Linked DNA regions of Larkinella insperata. Each later gene encodes a partner of the first gene's protein in a complex. Links are inferred from orthologs where the notes say so. Each region holds a gene or a part of one and is shown on either strand. Other genes may lie near its edges. The genes, in order: dnaB and dnaG.

What was found.
Region 2: the proteins of dnaB (region 1) and dnaG are in contact, whole or in part, in a crystal structure (PDB 2R6A), measured with the Geobacillus stearothermophilus proteins. The link is inferred for Larkinella insperata from one-to-one orthologs. Residues at the interface, in WP_033016901.1 of Geobacillus stearothermophilus: Ser13, Glu15, Ala16, Gln18, Glu91, Leu92, Asp94, Ala95, Val96, Pro97, Thr98, Ala99, Ala100, Asn101, Tyr104, Tyr105, Ile108; in WP_049624496.1 of Geobacillus stearothermophilus: Lys456, Leu457, Leu458, Pro459, Ala460, Asn463, Ala464, Leu467, Leu535, Leu536, Ile537, Ala538, Gln544, Glu545, Asp548, Tyr549, His552.

What each region holds. Positions count from the first base shown.
Region 1 is NZ_CP110973.1:5,226,461-5,238,046, forward strand. What follows is about bases 4,671-7,593. They hold dnaB (replicative DNA helicase), read left to right. Parts: upstream 4,671-5,270; coding sequence 5,271-6,917; downstream 6,918-7,593. Other genes in these bases: OQ371_RS21050 (PhoH family protein), read right to left, coding at 4,671-4,892; rlmD (23S rRNA (uracil(1939)-C(5))-methyltransferase RlmD), read right to left, coding at 6,988-7,593. In the rest of the region: OQ371_RS21035 (ComEC/Rec2 family competence protein), read right to left, coding at 1-2,066; OQ371_RS21040 (GNAT family N-acetyltransferase), read right to left, coding at 2,066-2,515; OQ371_RS21045 (M43 family zinc metalloprotease), read right to left, coding at 2,630-3,964; more of OQ371_RS21050, read right to left, coding at 3,945-4,670; more of rlmD, read right to left, coding at 7,594-8,433; OQ371_RS21065 (T9SS type B sorting domain-containing protein), read left to right, coding at 8,502-10,751; OQ371_RS21070 (CHRD domain-containing protein), read right to left, coding at 10,883-11,371; OQ371_RS21075 (SDR family oxidoreductase), read left to right, coding at 11,552-11,586. UniProt on the Escherichia coli protein: The main replicative DNA helicase, it participates in initiation and elongation during chromosome replication. Travels ahead of the DNA replisome, separating dsDNA into templates for DNA synthesis.
Region 2 is NZ_CP110973.1:2,974,372-2,985,951, forward strand. The notes cover bases 5,186-8,102. They hold dnaG (DNA primase), read right to left. Parts: upstream 7,680-8,102; coding sequence 5,691-7,679; downstream 5,186-5,690. Other genes in these bases: OQ371_RS12085 (helix-turn-helix domain-containing protein), read left to right, coding at 5,192-5,617. In the rest of the region: OQ371_RS12055 (polysaccharide biosynthesis/export family protein), read right to left, coding at 1-330; OQ371_RS12060 (transposase), read left to right, coding at 713-1,039; OQ371_RS12065 (lysophospholipid acyltransferase family protein), read right to left, coding at 1,602-2,735; OQ371_RS12070 (hypothetical protein), read right to left, coding at 2,748-2,945; OQ371_RS12075 (LytTR family DNA-binding domain-containing protein), read left to right, coding at 3,166-4,143; OQ371_RS12080 (response regulator transcription factor), read right to left, coding at 4,170-4,868; OQ371_RS12095 (vanadium-dependent haloperoxidase), read left to right, coding at 8,120-9,190; OQ371_RS12100 (amidophosphoribosyltransferase), read right to left, coding at 9,261-11,153; OQ371_RS12105 (family 20 glycosylhydrolase), read right to left, coding at 11,336-11,580. UniProt on the Escherichia coli protein: RNA polymerase that catalyzes the synthesis of short RNA molecules used as primers for DNA polymerase during DNA replication.

The DNA.
Region 1 (11,586 bases):
TGCCGGACGGAATGACACGGGATACCTCGTTGGCGGGCTTCGGCCAGCAACCGATCCGTCAGCGGAGTTTTGTTGGAGTCGTCAAAAATGATGCGCCGGGCGGCCAGGCGTCCTTTCAGGTCGCTCCACGACTGGACGGCATTGCGGCTGACGATGGCCACATCCACCACCGCTGGCAGGCGCCAGGGCTCCCGCTTCGGGATCCGGTTGACAATCACTACGCTTTTTCCCTGCCACGAGAGCAACGCCACGGCCGGGTTTTGGAAGAACGGAATCCTCCGGGGCATCCGGTCCGGCTGCGCGTAGGTGATCCGGCTCACCCCCAGACTGTCCCAGGTGTTGCGGACGTAGAAAGTCACTTCCCGGCTGGTGTCGTTGAACGCTTCCCGGGTCAGAAAAACCGCCGATCCGCCCTCAACCAGACTAATGGCCGACGTGTGCGGGACAAAATGCACGATAAGCAACCGCTGTTTTTTACGGTGCAGGGTGGTCCAGCCGACCGATGCGGTTAACAATAGCATACTGACTACCATGACCCGGCCATACCGCCCTTCCCGGCTGACCAGCCAGGCAATCCCGAACAGGATAACCCCGTACAGCACCAGAAGCTCCCAGGCGGTTAGCATAAGGGGTTTGACCATCGAAAACGGCAACTTTTCCGTCCATAAAATGGCTTGGTTCAGGAGCCACATCGAACCGAACAGCAGTTTTCCGACCCCGAAACCCACGTACGGGATCCACCCCACCACCAGCACGCCCATCGCCAGAATCAGCACCAGCGAAGAAAGCGGAATCACCACCGGATTGGCTAGCCAGAAGTAGGTCGGAAACTGGTGAAAGTAAAAGACGCCCAACGGAAACGTCAGCAACTGGGCCACCAGGGCTACGGCCGTGAGTTGCCAAAGCCAGTCGGACCAGCGGTAGCGGAAGGTGTAGCTCTGATAAAGGCTGCGGTGCCAGAGGATCAGACCGCACACGGCCAAGTACGAAAGCTGGAAACCGGCGGTCATAAGGGCGTACGGATCGATCAGCAGTATCAGGAACGCGGATGCCGCCAGGGTATTCAACGGGTTGTTGGCCCGGCCGATGGTTTGCCCGATCAGCAGCAGCGAAAACATGAAGGCCGAGCGCAGCACCGGGGCCGAAAAACCGGTCATCAGCGCATAAAACCAGAGTAGCCCCAGCATCAGAACCGCGAACAGAAACTTTCCGTGGCGGTTTCGCTTCAGGAAAGCCAGCGCAAAACTCAGGGCCGCAAACAAAACGCCTACGTGCAGTCCCGAAACGGATAAAACGTGCACCGCTCCCGCGGCTGAATACGCCTGCTGCAGGTCGGTATCAATCCCGTCGCGGACGCCCAAGATCATGGCTTTGACGATGGCGAACTCCGGCCCGCGCCCCAGGTGACCGGTAAAAACGCTGTCGGCCCAGTCGTTGACCCCGTAAGCCAGCGCCGTTAGCCGGTTTTCGGGGTGATACCCCACCACCACGCGGTCCGTTGATCGCAGGTATTGCTGGTGGTAAATGCCCCGGTTAGCCAGGTGCCGTTTGTAATTAAATTCGCCCGGGTTCAGAGGAGGGTCAATGGTTCGGGGCGCCCCCCGAACGAGCCAGAGGTCGCCGTACCGTGGCTTTTTAGGAACCGTCTTGTCGAGGTAGACGATCAGCCGACCGCTCGCCGGTTGCCAGGCGCTGTCGGTCAGCACGGTCTTCACCTCCAGTTCCAGCCGGAAGGTCTTCGCCCGGTTTTCGGCCTGCGAACTGACTACCGCCCGGTAAGCCCGGACCGGTTGCTGAAGGTGAATCAAATTGGTTGGCGCGTTAGCCGCCGTGTGCAACGCCGTAACCAGCCAGCCCATTCCACTCAGGATCAGCAAGCCACTTACACCCTTTATAATCGCGAACGGTTTTCTTTTCCACAAAAAGGAAATCAAAAATACATTTGTGACGACAAACAAATATAAGACTACAAAATGTCCTGACTGTGGAAATTGAAGATACGCCAGAATACCGCCCATCAGGGCAAGCACGTAGCGAACAAACGGAAATGCGTTCCAGCGGAGCATCAGGCAGGAAATGAAGAAGGTGGTAAAACCATCTTGTAGTGCTGAATGCCGCACTCGTCAAACATCGGTCCGACGGCTTTGAAACCAAATTTGGCGTACAGCGGCATGGCGGTGACCTGCGAATTCAGGTAAACGGATTCGATGGGTTCCGGCTGCTGGCTGAACACATCGTCGAGCACGGCCTGCACCAGCGCCTGCCCGACTCCTTTTCCGCGAAACGGGGCGCGCACGGCAAACCGTTCCAGCTTGATGCCGTTCGAGGTTTTGCGCCACCGGGCCGTTCCGCAGGGTGTTCCGTCGCAAAGGGCCATAAAATGACGGCTTATCGACTCGAACTCATCGTACTCATCTTCGGCCGGTACGTTCTGTTCCCGAACAAACACCTCCTCGCGAATGGCAAAGACCTGCTGCATTGCAGTCGGGTTGTTTATTTGAATAACTTCAATCATACGGCGGATAGGTTCAGTTTCACCGAATTCAGTTTACGATCTCAGCAGGTAAGCGCTCCGTTTTTCCGGCACCGCCCCCTTGCCCGAAAGGCTATATACTGACCGGTAAAAGTACTAATGAATCAGCAACCGTTTTCCAACAGTTTCTTTATCGGTATGCACTTTCACAAAATAAATACCCGGAATCAGCGTGTGCACCGGGAAGGCAATGGAAGAACTTGGGTAGTCTTTAAACTGCTGCGTGCGGATGATCCGTCCGGCCGGGTCGATCAGATCAACCTGAAACGTTTGAAAGCCGGTCAGTAAAACCTTCACCGTCAATGCCGATGCATTACTGATCGGGTTCGGCGACACGGTAACGGTCAGTGTTTCGGTCTGTGGCAACGTTTCCGTCGACCGCACCAGCCGCTGCCGCCGGGTGCTGGTTTCAATCACGGCCCGCATCCGCGCCTTTTGGTCCAGCGTAAACAGGTTCATGCAGGCGTCAGGCGTATAATCGAGGTAATTCTCGATCAGGTTGCGGGTGCGGGTGCCGCGGCAATTCGAATACTGATCCACACATTGGGTGGATTGGTTGGCTTCGGCGGTTGGTGGCGTATCGTCGCAATAGTCATCCCCGCAGTAGGTGTCGCCCCAAGTGTGGATCAACCCCAGCCAGTGCCCAACCTCGTGCGTGGTTGTCCGCCCATACCGGTAGATGGAGCTGGTTACCGCGCCGATGTCGCTGCCAAAATAACGGTAGTCGATAATGACCCCGTCCGTCCGCTCGTTTTCCTGCGGATTCAAACCGGGAATGTTGTCGGCTTCCGGGAACTGGGAATAGCCCAGGTAATCGTTTCGCAGCGTCGTTACCCAGATGTTCAGGTACTTGTCGCTGGGCCAGTAGGCAATTTCGGAGAGCAGCACATCGTCCCCGCTGTTGCCATCGTACACGTTAAAACTGGTTTTATCCGAATAATTCCGGGTAATACCGGTGGTTTGAAAACCGTCGGGGTCCACGCCGGCCAGGTAAAATTCAATTCCCGTATCGGCGCCGATGGGATCGGTGTTAAATCCCCGGGTATTGGGCAACCGGCGGTAGTCTTCGTTCAGAACCCGGATCTGGGAAGCAATCTGCTCATCGGAAATGTTGGGGTTATTCGCCCCGCCAATGAAGCCCGACGAGTTGTTATGCACTACGTGCACCACCACCGGGATGCGGTAAATCACTTCGCTGATCCGGGCCGAATTGGGTTTGTTTTTCTGGTGGCTGATAACCTCCTGAATCTGTTCGTTAAGCTTTTGGCGCCTGGCGAGCCGTTGCGGATCGCGTTGCTGGAGGATTTTCTCCCGCTGCTCAATGCCACAACGCTGGGGAAGCCCGGGCGTTTGGGCCCGGGCTTCCAGCAGCCCAAAACTAAGCCAGAGCCCCAGTGCAGCAAGCAGGGGGTTATTTTTCAGCCCGTTCATACGCCGTGATGATTTCTTTAACCAATCGGTGGCGTACCACGTCGCTGCCGTCGAGTACAACGCACTCAATTCCTTTGATATCCCGCAAAAGATCAACGGCCTCGATCAAACCCGAACGCTGGTTTTTGGGCAAGTCAATCTGCGAACGGTCGCCTGTAATCATGGCTTTTGAGTTCGGCCCCATCCGCGTCAGAAACATTTTCATCTGCATCGGCGTCGTGTTCTGCGCTTCGTCCAGCAAAATAAAAGCATTGTTGAGCGTCCGTCCGCGCATGTAGGCCAGCGGAGCAATTTCAATGGTCCGATTTTCTATGTACGTTTTCAGCTTTTCGGCCGGAATCATGTCGTCCAGGGCGTCGTAAATCGGCCGCAGATACGGATCGATTTTCTCCTTCAGATCGCCGGGCAAAAAGCCGAGGTTTTCACCGGCTTCAACGGCCGGACGGGTTATGATGATTTTTTTAACTTCCTTGTTTTTCAGGGCCCGCACCGCAATGGCCACCGCCGTGTAGGTTTTCCCCGTTCCGGCCGGACCAATCGCAAACACCAGATCAAACTTTTCGGACGCGTCCACCAGCCGTTGCTGATTGGCGGTTTTGGCCCGGACAATCACGCCTTTGGTGCCGTAAACCAGCACATTGTCATCCGGTTGCACAACTGCGGCCGGATCGCGTTCCGTATTTTTCAGAAAGCTTTTTACGTTTTCGTGGGTTAACTTGCCGTACCGCTGGTAGTGCTCAATGAGCGAATCCAGAATGTCAGTAATGCGGGAAATTTCCGGGGTCGTTCCTTTAATGCGGATTTCGTTACCACGGGAAATTATCTTGCTCATCGGAAAGGCGGCCGCAACTTCCTTAATATTGTTGTTTTCAACGCCCAGAAAGTCGATGAGCGAAACATTGTCAAGCGTTATTACTTTTTCTACCAAATCTTCCTGCATATTTTAGGGGGTGAATAATCGAATTCCCTTCTAAATTTAGAAGTTCATACGTACTAAACAACAAAAATTATCATTAATTATCTCCCAAACGTGCCAAATTTATGCAATCTCTTCATGATTAATCAGTTGCATATTTCAGCCATCTTTTTCCGGAAGATGCGCTAAAAGCAGAATTGCACATCGGACAGATTCACCGCTAACCGTACGCTAAAACGACCATCTTTTTTTCTTTTTTTTTCAGACAGGCCGTTAAGAATATGTACTTTAGAGCCAAGAACTTACTATTCCCGTTTCCCGCCACACCTTCGCTGAGGACCGACCAGTTGCCTTTTCATTCTACCAAGGATTGGCTATACTTGCAGTGCAATGGAGAACGAACGTCCTACCAACTCTAATTTCCGGAAGACCCCTTACATGGGCAATCGGCGCAGTATGTCCGATGGTGTAAACCACATGCTCACGCCCACGGGTCTGGGAAAATTGCCACCGCAGGCCGTCGATCTGGAAGAGGCTGTGCTGGGCGCCCTGATGATCGAGAAAGATGCTCTTTCCGCCGTAATTGACATCCTAAAGCCGGAAAGTTTTTACAAAGAAGCCAATCAACGAATTTATAACGCCATCGTCACGCTGTTTGGCAACGCCGAACCGGTTGATATGCTGACGGTTACGCAGCAACTGCGTAAAAATGGCGAGATCGAAATAGTTGGCGGTGGCGGTTACATTACCGACCTCACGACCCGGGTAACCTCAGCGGCCAACATCGAATACCACGCCCGCGTCATCGCGGAAGCCTCCATCAAACGGGCGCTCATTACCGTGGCCAACGAAATCCAGCGGGACGCCTACGAGGACACTACCGACGTTTTTAACCTGCTCGACCGGATTGAACAGTCGATGTTCCGAATTTCGGAGTCCAACATCCGGAAGAACTACGCCGACATGGGCACCATCATGCGGCAGGCGCTGGACGAACTGGAGCAGAAGAAAAACATGAAGGATGGCCTGACGGGAGTTCCGTCCGGCTTCAGTGCCCTCGACCGGCTAACCTCCGGCTGGCAACGTTCGGAATTGATCATTCTGGCCGCCCGTCCCGGTATGGGTAAAACGGCCTTCGTCGTCAGCGCACTCCGCAATGCCGCCGTCGATTTCGGGCAGGCCGTCGCCATTTTCTCGCTCGAGATGTCGTCGGTGCAGCTGGTCAACCGGCTTATCTCGGCCGAAGCCGAAATTGACAGCGAAAAAATCAAGAAAGGAAACCTGGCCCCGCACGAGTGGGCGCAGCTCCACCATAAAATTCAGCGGCTGACCGAAGCCCCCATCTTTATCGACGACACCCCCGCCCTTTCGATTCTGGAAATGCGGGCCAAGTGCCGCCGGTTGAAAGCCCAGCACGACATTCAGATGGTCGTTATCGACTACCTCCAGCTCATGTCGGGCGATACCTCCGGGAAGATGGGTGGAAACCGGGAGCAGGAAATTGCCTCGATTTCTCGGGCGATGAAGAACCTCGCCAAAGAACTGAACGTGCCGGTAATCGCGCTCTCGCAGTTGAGCCGGGCCGTCGAAACCCGGGGTGGCGACAAGAAACCGCAACTCTCCGACCTTCGGGAATCCGGTTCTATCGAGCAGGATGCCGACATGGTAATCTTTTTGTACCGCCCAGAATACTACGGCATTACCGCCGATGAAAACGGCAACTCGGTTTCGGGCGTGGGTGAAGTGATTATTGCGAAAAACCGGAGTGGCTCGCTGGACACCGTTCAGCTGCGCTTCGTGGGCAAATACACCAAGTTTGCCGACCTGGACTCGTTCTTTATGCCGCAACAGTCACCGGCTCCGTTCAGCGGTCCGTCGGCGGGCTTTGATCCCAAGCTTTCCGGCGCCCAATCCTTCGAAAGTCAGGGCGGCATCGTCAAGAGCAAAGCCAACAACCTCAATTCGCCCAACCCGGGCGGGGGCGGCTTCACCAACTTCGGCTTCGTCGATCCCTCCCAACAGGAAACACCGTTTTGAGTTAAGAATTAAGAGTTAAAAGTGAAGAATTGGCTGACGCATTTAACTCTTCACTTTTAACTCTTAATTCTTAATTCCTCTTTTCCAGCTTCACGACATTCTCGACGTGATGCGTGTGCGGAAACATGTCAACGGGCTGCACGGCTTTTACTTCGTACAATTCATCCAGAATGGCCAGGTCGCGGGCCTGCGTGGCGGTGTTGCAACTCACGTACACAATGCGCTGGGGAGCCGCCTGAAGCAGGTTTCGGGTGACGGCTTCGTCCATTCCGGCGCGGGGCGGGTCAGTAATCACCACATCCGGTTTGCCGTACTGATCAAACAGCGCCGGGGTCAGGATTTTCCCCATATCTCCCGCCAGAAATTCCGCGTTCTGAATGCCGTTGATCGAAGCATTGACGCGGGCATCTTCCACCGCCGACTCCACGTACTCGATACCGAGCACCTGACGGGCCTGGCGGGCCACAAACAACGCAATGGTGCCAGTGCCGGTATACAGGTCATAGACCCGCTCCGAACCCGTCAGTCCCGCCCATTCCCGCGTAATCTTGTACAGTTCGAACGCCTGGCCGGCGTTGGTCTGGTAGAACGATTTCGGCCCCACCCGAAACGTTAAGGGTTGGCCGCTGCCTGCGTCCATCTGTTCCTCGATGTAGGGTTTGCCCCAATACGGGATCACTTCCTGATCCTGGTAAGAGTCGTTCAGCTTTTGGTTCAGGATGTAATTCAGCGAGGTAATCTGCGGGAAAGTCTGTTTCAACATCTCCATCAGCCCCTTGAGTTCTTCCGGACGGTCTTCGGCCACCTGCACGTTCACCATCACCTGCCCCGTCGATGCCGTGCGAATAATCACCGTGCGCAGAAAACCGACGTGTGTGTTCAGGTTGTACATCGTCAGCCCGTGCTCAAAAGCATACGCTGCCACCGCCAGCCGAATAGCGTTCGACGGGTCGGGCTGGAGGAAACAATGCACAATGGGTAAAATTTTATCAAAACGCTTCGGAATGTGGAAGCCAACCGCCCGTTTGTCGACCGATGTACCCGAACGAATTTCATCTTCCGTAATCCAGCGGCCGTCGGCGCAGGTAAATTCGAGTTTGTTGCGGTAATACCGGGTCTCGGCGGACGCCAGCGTTGGCAGTACCGGCGGCAACTGCACCTTACCGATGCGGCTCAGGTGGTCGGCGGCCTGCTGGCCCTTGAAACGCAATTGTTCGTCGTACCGGATGTGCTGCCACTTGCAGCCTCCGCAGGTGCCAAAGTGTGGGCAGAACGGCTCGGCCCTGCTGGGTCCGTAACTGTGTATTTTTTCAACGACGGCTTCCCGGTACTGCTTTTTCTGTTTGACAATCCGCAGATCGACCACGTCGCCCGGCGCGGCTACCGGCCCACCCAGGCGACCTTCTACAAATATGACTCCTTCTTCCGTACGAACCAGACACTTTCCCTCGGCGGCAACGTCATCAATGCGAACAGCTTGCAACCGTTGTGTCTTCTTTTGGGTCTTTCCTGACATAATAAACTCTAATAAATTCTGTAAATTAAGCACCGTATTTTGGTTTCAACAACCCTATTCGTATTTGAATGAAACAGTTTTATCGGAAGACAGTCTGGTGGAGTTGGCTTGTGTGGTGCTGGTTTGGGCTGGCTTTAACGGCTTCGGCCACGCACATCGTTGGTGGAGAATTGGAGTTGAAACGGCTCACCAACCAAAATCCGTATACCCATCAAATCAACCTTAACCTCTACTTCGACGATCTGAACGGCAACCCGGGTGCCGAAGACCCTTTCGTTTCCGTCTTCATTTACCGCAAGAGCGACAATGCCTTTATCGGGGTAGTTGACCTGCCCATGGTGTCGTCGCAGTACGTCAATTACACCAAACCCGAATGCGCCCTGCCGACCCTCCGGACCCGGCTGCTGAAATATTCCGGGCTGGTGATTTTTACGTTAAACGCTTTTAACGATCCCCGCGGGTATTACATGGTCTGGGAGCGCTGCTGCCGCAACAACTCCATCAGCAACATTCAGAACCCCGGCAACGCCGGTTCTACTTTTTACCTGGAATTTCCGGCCCAGCGAACCGGCAATGGAGCCGACTTTATCAACTCATCGCCCTCCTTCCGTACCGTCCAGGGCGATTACATCTGCATCAACCAACCTTTTTCGTTTGATTTCGGAGCATCCGATGCCGATGGCGACAGCCTGGCGTACCGGCTCGTCACCCCGCTAAACGGCTTTAGCACGGCGGGCAATCCGCGCCCCCAGGTGGCCATGCCCAGTTCGGCGTATCCGGAAGTTCGCTGGACGAGCGGCCTCAACCAGGACCGGGCCATTCCGGGACCGGCCCCGTTGCGGGTCAATCCGCGAACCGGAATGCTGACGGTCACGGCGGGCGAGGTGGGCTTGTTCGCCTTTTGCGTGCTGGTGGAGGAATACCGCAAAAATGCCTCGGGCAACTGGCAGCGCATCGGGATGGTCCGGCGCGATTTCCAGCTTAAAGTTATCGACTGCCAGAAAAACAACCCGCCCGCACTGGCCATGCGGCCCACCGGTCAGGTCGATTTTTACCAAGAAGGCACGGTATTAAAAATAAACGACAAAAACGCCAACTGCCTCGACCTGTTCATCACCGACCTGGATCCGAACCAACGGGTCAAGATGTCGGTTCTGGAGGGGCCCGCGCAGGGAATCACGTTTTCACCCGCCGAAGTTCTGATCCGGTTTAAGGGGGATACCGTGAAAACCAAAGTCTGTTTCGATCAGTGCCTGGCCGACGGAAAACAGTTGAAGCTGGCCATTCTGGCCACCGACGAAGGCTGTCCGCAGGGGTTGAAAGACACCTTGACCATTACGGTGGAAATGGCCCCGGAGCTGAACCGAAAACCGGATGTGCAGACTACCCTGCCGGGCAACCAGACTGCCGTACAGACCGGAAAACCGCTTCAGTTTCGGGTTAACGGCACCGACCCGGATCAGGACATGCTTACCCTGACGGCCGTTGGGCGGGGCTTTAACCTGGCTCAGGTCGGCATGAGCTTTGCCGCCGTTTCGGGTCAGGGTTCGGTGAGTCAGGTGTTCAACTGGACCCCGCAGTGCGATCAGGTCAGAAACCAGGAGTACGTCGTTGATTTCATTGTGACCGACACCCGCTGCAACCGCAACCAGCGCGATACGGTGACGGTGCGGCTCAAGGCAACGCCGGAACCCAACCGACCTCCCACCGTCAAAACCACCCTGGATCAGCCCGTGATTGAACTTACCATGACCCACGGCGATACGCTGCCGGCCTCCGTTCGCTTTGACGTGATTGGGGAAGACCCCGACCCGGGTGTTCTGAAGCTTACGGCCGTTGGCAATAACTTTGACTGGAAAAGCCTGGGGATGCAGTTTGAAGAAAAAACCGGTCCGAGTCCGCTGACCTCATCGTTTGCCTGGCAGCCCACCTGTCCGGTTTTACAGGGCCAGGAAAAAGCCACCTACGAACTCGATTTCATTTCGCAGGACAGCAGTTGCCCAACGCAGTACGACACCACCCGCGTTACGTTCGTGGTCAAGGACATTCCCGTGGATTACAACATCACGATCACCAACGTCATTACGCCCAACGAAGACGGTAAAAACGACTTTTTCAGCGTTCCGAACCTGCCGCTGGACAATTGCGCCGACCAGTTTCGCCGGGTCGACATTATGAATCGCTGGGGCAAAGCGGTGTTTTCCTCCACCGACCGGAATTTTCAGTGGGATGCGGGGCACTATCCGCCGGGCCAATATTACTACCTGATCAAATACACGAACCGATCCTACAAAGGCCTGGTTACGGTCCTGCGGTAAGCGGTAAAAGCAACGAAACCAAAAAAGCGACCCAGTTGAGGTCGCTTTTTTGATGGTGCTTATCTGGAAGGTTAAAATGTCCTAGTAGCAGGGTTGAACCGTCCGTTAAAATCTGATCGAATGGCTCCAAATTAGTCGTTGGAAATCGGAGCGCGCATGATGTTACCCCGGATTTCACCCGCCGGATACTGCGTAGTTGTCAGGTTTACATACATCCGTTCTTCCATCAACGCGTTTTCCCAAGCCTGGGCTTGTTCCGAGCTTTGGTTTTGGGTGAAGTTAATCGTTCCGCTGATCGGACTGTTCAATGACGTAAACGTAGCGATGCTGGCCCCGTTGGTTCCCGGGCCACCGGGTGCAAGGTTTATGCTACCGCCGGTGGGCGTAATTCCTGTATAATTGATGGTATAACTCAGTGACTTAGTGACTTTATTATACGTTCCGGTAAAGGTTCCGGTCGCTGATGAACCGTTGCTGGGAAGTACCCAATTACCGGCCAATGCTCCCTCAAACTCAACGGTATCTTTCTTGTCAGGCGCATCTTTAATTGGTGAGCAGGATGTCACTGCCAGGGCCGTTGCCAGAAAAGCCGTCATCAGATACGCAAATGTTCTTTTCATAAATCGTGAATGTTGAATGGTCCAGATTGCACCGCAATAATACTAACTTTGCCGTAATTCTCTACAAAATCAGACAGGCAATAGACACATAACTTTTTTAGTAGCCAAGTTTCTTATAAAAGCAGCAAATAATCATCCAACGGTCTTTCCCGTTCTTACCAAAGCATTTTTTCGTCGTTCATGAAAGATAAAGTAGTACTGATCACCGGGGCTTC
Region 2 (11,580 bases), 2.3 Mb from region 1 along the record:
TAAGGGTAACTGAACATTGCCTTCTGCATCCACCAGGTAACCCACAGCGGTTGTTACGGGTACCTGCCCTTGGAAAGAGTTTAAGTTTGTACGCTGTTCGATACCGGCGTAGGGATTGAAGAAGCTACTGGCCTCCGGGTTTAGACTATTAACGTTTATACCCAATAAGTCATTAACTTGAATAATTGGTACATAGCGGTTTGTAATCTCCTGAACGATTGCCGTGCTGTCAGAGGAGGGACCTTGAAAATAAGTGATCTGTTTTTGGGAGATGCAGGACGAGAAGCCGATAACCATTAAGCCGAATACGAGCCTATTCCAATTCTTCATGTGTTTATGTTAAATAACCTTTATAGATACTGATTTATCCGACAGAAAGACGTGTCCCAGGAGCCTACTGCCCCATCAGAAGCCCTTTCTAGCCTGTTTATTTAAAGTAAGAATGAAAAACGCAAAAAAAATTTCTTAGGTGTTTCATTTTCATAGTAACAAAATACGTACCGTATCCTAAATTTATGGCTGTCGATTTTAGGAATTGCAAAAATATTTTCTCATTTTTCGGTGTCGATTGAGTTATCAGACTTTTCACCGGTTGATTTTGTCCGGCAGATGGCATGACTTCACGATCGGCAGTGTACGAACTAGGAATTTATTTTTGCAATTACTTAGTCCGATATTCTGGTATTAATCTTTATCTCTTGTCTCTTTTGCCATGCGAAAGTATGAATTGACCGACTCCCAGTGGGAAAAATTAAAGGATATGATGCCCTCTAACAATCGCCCGGGTCGTCCGTGGCGTTCCCACCGTCAATCCATTAATGGTATTCTCTGGATCTTAAATTCCGGGGCGCCCTGGCGTGACCTGCCTGAACGTTACGGTTCCTGGAAAACCATTTATGATCGTTTCCGTCGCTGGCAGCGCGATGGCACCTTGGCAAAAATTCTGACCCTTTTACAATTAAATTTCCCTGCCGTAACCGCGACGGACAATTTCGCACCGGTTACATCGGAGCAAACCTTTCATCAATCAATTAGCTAGCATAAAATGCTGTCTAATACCTCAAGAAACGGTTCTCGTTCGTCTCCATTGACGACCATTCATTAGGCTTTTGATAATTTCAACATCTGTTGAAATGAAATATGTAGCAGACAGAGATAGAGAGCTTTACAGCTAAAGTAAGTAACTATTTGGAAATACTGCTGATCTAATTATAACGTATCAAACCACCATATTTCTAGTCATCCAGCTTAAGAGAATTATCAGTCATTCAGATATAATAATCTCAAAACTGCTTGTTCGTAATTATTAATTCAAATTTAGTAAAAATTGTTATTAAGCAAGAGGTCCGTCCGTAAAATAAACGTTAAATAGGATTTTTGTTATTTAACTTCTATAGAGTTGGAATTCGTCAAGTTGCCTTTTTTTGAATTGCCGGACACTCATTGATACATTTCCACTTGAATGGTTACAAAATTTATGCCAGTCAAGTTAGTAATGAGAAGTATTGTTGAGATAGTACAAAAGAAAAGTCGGATTTGAACAGATGTTCTCAATCCGACTTAAAGGGTAACATTAAGTAACTTTGGTAGAGGCAGCAGAACTAAGAAATAATCTGCTTGGATAGGAGGTCGAGGTATAAATCAGTACCCAGTGCTTCTTCAGGAGTTTCGATTGTTCCTATCTGTAGCAAAAAATCACGCAGATCGGAAGAAATTTCATAGGTGAGGTACAGCCGACGGTCAAAGAGAATAGGAGCTTCCTCTAAATCACAAATCGAATAACGCTCGTGATTAAAAGCTACCCTTTTAGTGAGCCGATGACGCTGCAACTTGTGAGAATCAGCGTGTTGTTCTAGTTCGTGTTGGTCAAGGAATTTGTGAATGTAATTCCATCCTTCCCACTGTTCGGGGTACTTGGTTAAGTAATGCCAAAACAGATCATAAATCTGTTGAAGGCTGCGCCGACAATACGATTCGCGGTCGCAACCAGCCTCGGGGATAATGGGATCTAGGAAGGATAACACATTGTTCATGTTTTTTTCCCGATAACCAATCACCGGAATAATGGGCGTTTGAGTCAAATGAGAAAGAAAACCAACTCCTTTACGAGCCCAGACATTCTGGGCTCCAAACCGTACCTGGACTTCTTTATCTTCCTGGCGGTTTACTCCAGTAGTACTGGTAACACCGTCGATAAAGATAACCAGTGACGTTCCGGCTTGCAATGCACGGATAACCTGAAGAGTCGATGAAGGCTGCTCAGCATCCAGCATTTGAAAGGAGTTGGTTAGCTTATGCTTTTTCTGAAGCCCTTTAATGGTTGTCCAGATGTCCTTTCCCTGTTGTTGATAGGTACCACTACTGACCATCAGCGTAACGTCAAGGCCATTTCGGTATAGATACGTAGCCATTAGCCGGTAAGAGCCTAAGTGAAAAGTGCAATAAATATTTGGCCGTGGGCTAGTAATCAGTTCCTGAACTGGTCCTTTCGTTTGAATCAGATCGTTAGCGGTCAGAAATTGCTGATCAAAGGTGGTATAGACCTGTTGAAGCAGCAATTTCTGAAAAAGTTCCTCGTGCTTCTCAATCGGAATCTCTGGCAAGATATTCTGAACACTTGCTGAGAACGTAGTGAATTTAAAGAGATAACCTTTCTGCTTCCGAAGGTCCAAGGATTCGAATTGTTGTCGGCAACGATCCAATTCTCTTTGATATTGATGCACGAAGTTGCTCATAAACAGTATAGATTAAGAAAGTGCCAATTGGTCAGCATTCGGCTGTAGGCCGAGGAATGTGGGAATCCATTCGCAGCAAACCTGTTCTTTTGAGCCTTTTGCGGCTACCCAGGCACTGTCATTGGTTTCATTTTTGGCTATTACATTCAAGTTCGTAGTAGCCGCGTTCAACATTTGTTTAGCTGATTTGATAACAAAGTTCTTTTTCATGACGATAGATGATATTGAGTGATTTAATGAAACAATTCATCAATCGACCATTTTTACCCGGGATTATTCTGCCGATTGATTAAGACAAAATTACCGGGTTAAGGGAGGCTAGAGAATAGCAGGTTTTGGCTAAAAATTTATGCGGCTCTAGTAACTAATTACTATTATTTGTTAGTAACTTAGCAGAGTTCAATTAGAAAGAACAAGATTTAGAGTAAATATGACCGAAGTACCGCTAAATCTGACGTATGTAAGAAGGCCTTTTAAGAGTCTGAGTATTCTGCTACTGGCAGTACTGACTTTTGAGGCATTCAACTGGCTGTTCGCTTTTGAAAAGAAGTTGGACATAGTCCAGAAGTTTGGCGGCTTTTTGGGTTATGTATGGATTATATTTCGGGGTATGCTCTTGCCGGAAGTATCTACCCTCATCATTCTGTTGATGCTACTGAATACTTTTCATGAAGCCTGCCGGATTAAAAATCTTGAGCTGACTCCCAAAAATATTCTGAATTATGAGGTGAAAATTTTACCCGTCATGTTGCTTGCGTTCTTTCTGTTTAATCCGATAACGCAAACCATCCGGTATCTGCTGGTAGAATTTCCGAATTATAGCTTTTCTTTTTACTTAGAAAATTACCTTCAAGGCACATACAACATCAAGGTTTATTTTATGTATCTGATACCGGTTCTGATCATGGGATACGGAGCCGTGAACGGATCTTTGCTGGTTGATCTACTCGAAAAACGCCGGCAACGTAAACGGAGTAGTGAATCCGTTAATCCTTTTCAGTCCTTGATTCCGCAAGCTGGCTCCCATCTGACACACTTGAAGGTGAAAAGCACTCATGGTGAAACCATCATTGCTGTTCAGGATTGTTATTGGTTTGAAACCGAAGATCGCTATTACTACGCTGTTCATCCGTCGGGCCGGTTTGCCATAACTAAAACGATGAACGAACTGGAAGCGGAATTGAACCCGGAAATGTTCTTCCGAACCAAACGTAATTGCATCATCAATCTAAGTTTCGTTACGAGTTACGCTCACTGGGAGAATGGTAAATACATTATCCGAATGCGGACTCCCAACAATGACGAAACCGATATGCCCCGTGCCCGACTTCAGGATTTCAAAAACCGACTTGTTCGGTTCTCTGTCCAAGAGGTTGAGTATCTTCCCCCTAAAAGTGAAATTCTGTAAAAGTGCGCTATAGCCTGAGTTTGTTCTTACAGGTAATCTTTTACAGAAATTCCAAACCGCGCCAAATTACGGCAACTTCCCAAGTTTAGCTTCTGGGCCATATTAGTCTTATGATTCGCCAGGGTCCGATAGCTGATGTATAGCCGGTCCGCAATTTCATGCCCAGGTGTGCCCTCCGCTATCAGGCGAAGTATTTCAATCTCCCGCTCCGTCAACCGATTCAATTGTTGCTTTACTTCATCGGTCATCACATTCATTCCATAATTCTTCAGTAGCAGCAAAAAGCCCGGACTATAGTAGTAACCACCGCTGCTAATGGTTTGAAAGCATTTATAAAGCTCGTCCAAACCATCATTTGCGTACAAAAATCCGTAAAAGCCTTGTTGCATAGCATTAGCTACCAACTTCAAATCAGGTTTGCTCGTGTATAATATAAATTTTGTCCGTTGATTATCCGAGCGAGCCTGCTGAACAATATCAACACTCCGTCGGCCGGAGATTTCAGACTCCAGTATCACACACTGCGGTTGCTTTACCCTGATCTGCTGAAGCGTATCTTCCATTTCTATTGCCTTCCCAACTACGTTATACCCTTGTTCTTTTAGTAATTGACACAATACCTCACAAGTGAACAATTCCGCTTGGGCTACTAAGATGGAAAAGTCTTTTCGTTTAAGAGAAAACGAAGGTGAAGACGACTCCAGTTTTGAATTTGTATTGTTCATGATAAAGATAGCAGCCTTTCTTTTGAAGCCACAAATTAACAGTCCTTAGATATTCATCGAGCAAATTGAAATCATTACTTTTCTGTGTGAAATCAACAAAATACTGCTTTGGTTCTTTTGGGTCTTCTTACTTACGAATGACATAAGATTTGTGGAGGGGGCCGACAGAAAAATTGGGTGCTATATACGGCAATTTTGTTTATTTCACGCGGAAAAGTGGTTATTCTGTACGAAATGACTTTTTATATAGTAATTGACGACGTAGTTTTCACTTGTAATTCACCAGCGAGACTCAAGAGAACTCAACTACTAAATCAATAACAATGCGGAACGTTAAAAATTTAACTGGACAACAAATTGAGCAACTCCGTCAGACGATTCGTGAGAGCCAGAGCAATGTATTGAAAAAACGTTGCCAGTGTGTACTCTATAGCTACTACGGATTAACGGTTACCGAACTAATGGAGATGTTCGCCGTAGATCGTCGCAGTATCTATAACTGGATGAATCGCTGGCAGCAAGATGGTGTTCAGGGGTTGCAGGACAAACCAGGTCGTGGTTTGAAGCCGAAACTGAACCCAGACGATCAGCAGCACGTTGAAAAAGTGATGAAAGCGATGAAGTCGTTTCCAAAAGAACCACGTCAGGCGCTGCAGCAGATCAACCACCAGCTTCCTAAGCCTATCAGCCAGGATACTTTACGTCGTTTTGTAAAGAAAATATCGAGATTAGACAGCATGGCTGCCTGATTATCAACCAGTACTGATGAATACCTAATCGTAAGTCACCTCCATGGCTTTCCGGGTTAGTTATTCATCAGTATTATGAAATAACGGTTCCCAGCAACCGGCCGATTTCAATATCTACTTTTTTGTAGTGCATATACTCCAGCATAAGCCGATCGCTTTCTGCAGGATCGTTCGTTTGGCTGATTGATTGCTTTATTTCTCTCATCCGCTGTTCGGCAACCATTTTCTTCAAGCGCAGGATATTACCAAAGGCGGCATCCGCTAATTTATCAACTTCTGTTGGCACATAGATTTCGTGCTTCTGCCAGTTTTCGCTGAGCTGATGTCGAACCGTAACCAGGCTGATCGCTTGATGCTGGTACTCTTGGTTGCTGTGACGCAGGAAATAATCGGCCGTTCGAATCTCACTGGCTAAAAAACCTTCCCGAATCTCATTCAGCATTTTATTAAACACTGGCGTTACGAATTCCATCGTACCTAGTTCACTCAGGATGTAATGGCAGACCGAAATGTCCGGCTCCAGTTCATGAGCACCATAATTAACCAGAAGCCGAATGCATTCTTCTTCCTGGTAGGAAAGGGAAGAGCGGTTTTTAGAATTTAAGGGGTCTGCATTCTTAGGAGCTACCGGGGCCGACTCGACCGGAAACTCGTTCAATAAATCGGTCAAATCGGGCGGAGGGGAAGCGGAAGGTTGCTGATTGGCCCGGTTTGAAGATCCCGTTTTTTCTTGTTGCTTAATCTGCTGCTTTTGCTGATTGAGCAACATCCGGTTACTTTCCGAAATCAGCGTTTGCTCATCAACCTGGAGCTGGCGCGCGGTTTTTTGAAAAAACACCTGCCGCTTGATCGGATCAGGTATTTTTGAAATACTTTGAATGATCTCTGAAATAATCTCCGCTCGTTTGAACGGATTGTCGCCCGCTTCTCTCAGCAGGATATCGGTTTTAAACGTGATAAAATCGTTGGAGTGCTGGCTGAGGTATTTCCGAAACTCTTCAGCGCCTACCTTTCGCACGTAACTATCTGGATCATCCCCATCAGGGAACGTTGCCACGCTTACATTTAGCCCTTCTTCCAAGACCATGTCTAAACCCCGTAGAGCCGCTTTGATACCCGCAGCGTCACCGTCGTATAGAATGGTTACGTTTTGAGTAAAGCGACTAATCAGGCGTATCTGCTCTATCGTTAGAGATGTTCCCGAAGAAGCAACCACATTTTTGATCCCTGCCTGGTGCAGAGAGATCACGTCCGTATAGCCCTCCGTTAGGTAACAAATATCTTCCTGACGGATGGTGTTTTTCGCCTGAAAAATACCATACAGAACCTGGCTCTTGTGATAGACTTCGGTTTCGGGAGAATTGAGGTATTTAGGCTGATTTTTATCGGCTTTAAGAATACGCGCACCAAAGGCAATAACCCGGCCGGAGATGTTGTGGATGGGGAAGATAACCCGGCCCCGAAACCGGTCGTATACTTTTCCACCTTCTCTCGATACGACCAAGCCGGCTTTTTCAAGCAGCTCCTGGCGATAACCCCGGCGACTGGCTTCCTGAAGCAAAGCATCCCATTGGTCTGAACTATACCCCAACTCAAAAGCTTGGACGGTATTATCCAAAAAGCCGCGTTCCCGGAAATAACTCAATCCGATACTCTGCCCTTCTTCGGAGGTTAACAGATGAGACTGGTAATAATCTTTCGCGAAGTTCAGGACAATAAACAAGCTCTCCCGCTCATTCTGTTTGATGAGCTCATCCGGCGTAAGCTGCTCTTCAGCTACTTCAATGCCGTATTTCTTCGCTAAATGGCGCAGCGCTTCCGGATAGCCGATGTTTTCGATGTCCATCACAAACCGTACAGGATCGCCCGCTTTACCACAGCCGAAGCATTTGTAAATTTGCCGGCTGGGAGATACATTGAACGACGGTGTCTTTTCGTTGTGAAAAGGGCAGCAGGCAATCCAGTTTTGCCCCCGCTTTTTAAGCGAGACATAATCACTGATAACGTCGATAATATCCGCAGAATGACGGATGCGGTCGATGGTTTCTTCCGGAATACGCATAACTCAAAGGTACGCAACTCCGGTCGGTTTTGGCAATGTTTTTGTACCTTCGACGCTTGAGCTTCATTAATCCCATCCACTGTTAATCCTCTTTCAGCATGATGAAATTTATAGGACAGCGATCCACAAAGTTTTTAATTAAAAGCTTGCTTAACCAAGCAAATAAAATAGTGTTACTAAGCCTTATTTTGACTGGATTAAACAGTTGTCGCAGGAGTGACGATGCTGATGTACTAGCGCCCCAGTCGAAAACGGCTGATCAATACAGAGCCAGTGTGGCCGTACAGTGGTCGACACTACAATTATACTTGATTCAGCATACGGCGGGGTTTACGCCACCGGTTGCTTCCCGATCCTTGGGCTACAGTGGTCTGGTAATGTACGAAGCCGTTGTCCCGGGCCGGCCAACGCATCAATCTTTGGCCGGCCAGTTAAACGGGTTGAAGGATTTACCACGGGTCGAGGCAAATGTTGACTATCATTGGGCGGCCGCGGCCAATGCGGCTGAAGCCCAAATCCTGCGCAAACTCTTTGCCAATACCAGCGTAATCAATAAGGCAAAAATTGACTCGCTGGAAAACCGGTTCCTGACTGAGTTCCGGGCTGAAAACACGGCCGATGTGATCCTGGATCGATCGACAGCTTTTGGAAAACAAGTTGCCGATGCAGTTTTCGAATGGTCTAAAACCGATGGCGGTCATGAAGGCTACAATCGAAATTTTCCGGCCGATTACAAACTTCCACTTTTCAATGGCTCCTGGCAAACAACAGAAAACGGGCGGAAAATTCCGATGCAGCCGTACTGGGGCAGAAACCGAACCTTTTTGATTAGCAATGCTGTGCTTCCGATGCCCAAGCCGCTTCTGGTATCGGCCGATGTGAAATCGCAATACTTCGCTCAGTATCTGGAAGTGTACACTAAAAATAAGTCATTGACGCAGACGGAGAAGGAAATATCAATCTGGTGGGCCGACGACCCCAGTGAAACCTTTACGCCCCCGGGGCATTCGTACAGCCTGGCCCGAATAGCGGTTCAAACGGCCAAGGCCGATCTGGGCACGGCGGCAGAAACGTTCGCGCGGACGGGAATGGCCGTGGCCGATGCTTTTACGGTTTGCTGGAAATGTAAATATGTTTTCAACAATGAGCGACCCTACACCTTTGTGCGCCGAACGATCGATCCGACCTGGATACCGTTCTGGCCGGCTCCGCCTTTTCCCGGATACACCTCCGGACACGCGACGCAATCAGCGGCTACGGCCATCGTTTTAACCGGCATCTATGGCGAATCATTCTCATTTACCGATGACTCCCACGTTAGCCGGGTTCGGGATGTGAAACGGAATACGGATTTCAAAGCGCGCAGTTTTACCTCGTTCTGGCAGGCGGCTGAAGAGTCGGCGTATTCGCGGTACCTGGGCGGAATCCACACCCGGCAGGATAACGAAACCGGCCTGAGTACCGGAAAGTTAATCGGGCAAAACATCAACGGGCTAAAATGGGAGAAATAAAAAGAGTGATGAGTAGGGAACTAGCCAACTCATCACTCTGTACTTACTGACGGATGGCCCCGCCTTACTCTTAGTAGGCCCGTACGCCTTTACCTTCCATGTAATTAACGAAGGCTTTGTTGACAACTTTATTACCACCCGGAGTTGGGTAGTCACCCGTAAAATACCAATCGCCGGAGTGATTAGGGCAGGCTTTGCGGAGGTTTTCGACCGTTTGGAAGATTACCGCCACATCCGCTTTCAGGTCTTTTGGTGTCACAATGTCCGCAACCTTGTTCGAGATTTGTTCGTGAGTGAACGGTTCGTACAGCGCTTTAACGTAGTTGACGGCGGAAGCGTTGCCGGATTCGATGGCCGCGACACATTGTGCGTAGATTTCATCCACCCGGTTATCCAGACCGCTTTCTTTCAGCAATTGCAACGTTGCCCGGAATGCCACAAACTCTTTCATTTTGGACATATCGATACCGTAGCAATCGGGGAAGCGAATTTGTGGGGCAGAAGAAACAATAATAATTTTCTTGGGACCCAGCCGGTCGAGCATTTTAAGGATACTCTTTTCCAGCGTAGTACCCCGAACAATCGAGTCATCAATGACAACCACGTTATCGACCCCTTTCCGGATCACCTCAAAAGTGGTGTCATACACATGGGAGACCATCTCGTCCCGCTGAGAATCATCGGTGATAAACGTCCGAAGTTTGACATCTTTCGAAACCAGTTTCTCAACCCGCGGCCGGAACGACAGCACACGGTCGAGATCTTTCTCGAACAGAATGCCTTCCATAATGGCTTTTTTGCGCTGTTTTGCCAAGTGTTCTTCCAGCCCTTCCACCATGCCAAAAAAGGCGGTTTCGGCGGTATTTGGGATGTAAGAGAACACCGTATTTTCCAGGTCATAATCGATTTCCTGCAAAATCTGCGGAATCAACAGCTTACCGAGCATTTTACGCTCGCTGTAAATATCAGGATCGGAAGCGCGCGAGAAATAAATCCGTTCGAAGCTGCATGACCGCTTTTCCGTCGGTTTGACGAACTCGTGTTCGCCGTATTCGCCGTACTTGTCAACAATTAGCGCATGACCGGGTTTCACTTCGTGAATCTGATCGTACTCAACGTTGAAGGCGGTTTTGATGGCCGGTTTTTCGGAGGCTACCACCACCACTTCATCATCGGCGTAATAATACGCCGGCCGAATCCCGGACGGATCGCGGGCAACAAACGCGGCTCCAAAACCCGTCATGCCCACCATCGCATACCCGCCGTCGAAATCGCGGCAGGAGCGGTGCAACACCCGTTTCAGGTCCATGTTGTCTTCAATAATGTCCGATAGGTCGGGGTTTTCGTAGATACCCTTGAACCGGTCAAACACGCGCTGGTTTTCTTCATCCAGAAAGTGGCCGATTTTCTCCATGACGGTGACGGTGTCCACTTCATCCTTGGGGTGTTGGCCCAACGAAACCAGTTTCTTGAACAACTCATCGACATTTGTCATGTTGAAGTTACCGGCTATCACCAAGTTGCGGCTGCGCCAGTTGTTCTGACGGAGCATCGGGTGACAGTTTTCAATTTCGTTGGCACCGTGGGTTCCGTAACGCAGGTGGCCCATCAGAACTTCACCCGTAAAGGCGAGGTTTTCCTGTAACCAGCGGGCGTCGCGGGCTTTATCCTTGTTTTTCTTAAGTGCTTTGCGGAATTTTTTGTTAATCTTCTGGAAGATATCGGCGACCGGTTGGCTGGCTACGGAACGGTAGCGGCTAATGTAGCGGTGGCCGGGGGGGACGTCAATTTTGATGTTGGCAACCCCGGCGCCGTCCTGGCCCCGGTTTACCTGTTTTTCCATCAGCAGATACAGTTTGTTGATGCCGTATAAATGAGTGCCATACTTATCGATATAATATTGGTATGGCTTGCGGAGCCGGATCAGGGCAATTCCGCACTCGTGCTTAATGGCGTCGCTCATGCCTGGTGCTTTAGTTGTTATGAAGGTAACTTCCGAAGATTGATTTTCGTTCAATTGAAGTTAAGGCAAAGTTACGAAAAGGACAAAGTCGAACCTTTACCGTTAACAAGACTTTTTTTGTCTACCATTTCAGACGTACAAAAAACCTGCCTTATTGTTGGTAAGGACGGTTTTCGTCGAATTTATTTTGTCGAAACCTGTCTGTTCATTTCTTCGTAAAGCGCCCTGAAACAATTAGAGGCCGTATTGCCCGTATCATCGGCTTTTGTCCGGTCATAGTACTCGTCTAGAAATGAACCGGCATCGGACCAGACTGTCTGGATCATCCCGTAAAAGTTACCTTTCATGGCGTTGGTGGCCGTGGCCCGGAATTTAACCATATCCTGTGCCTGCAAGACGGCATTTTTCGGCATCCGCCAGGGGCAGG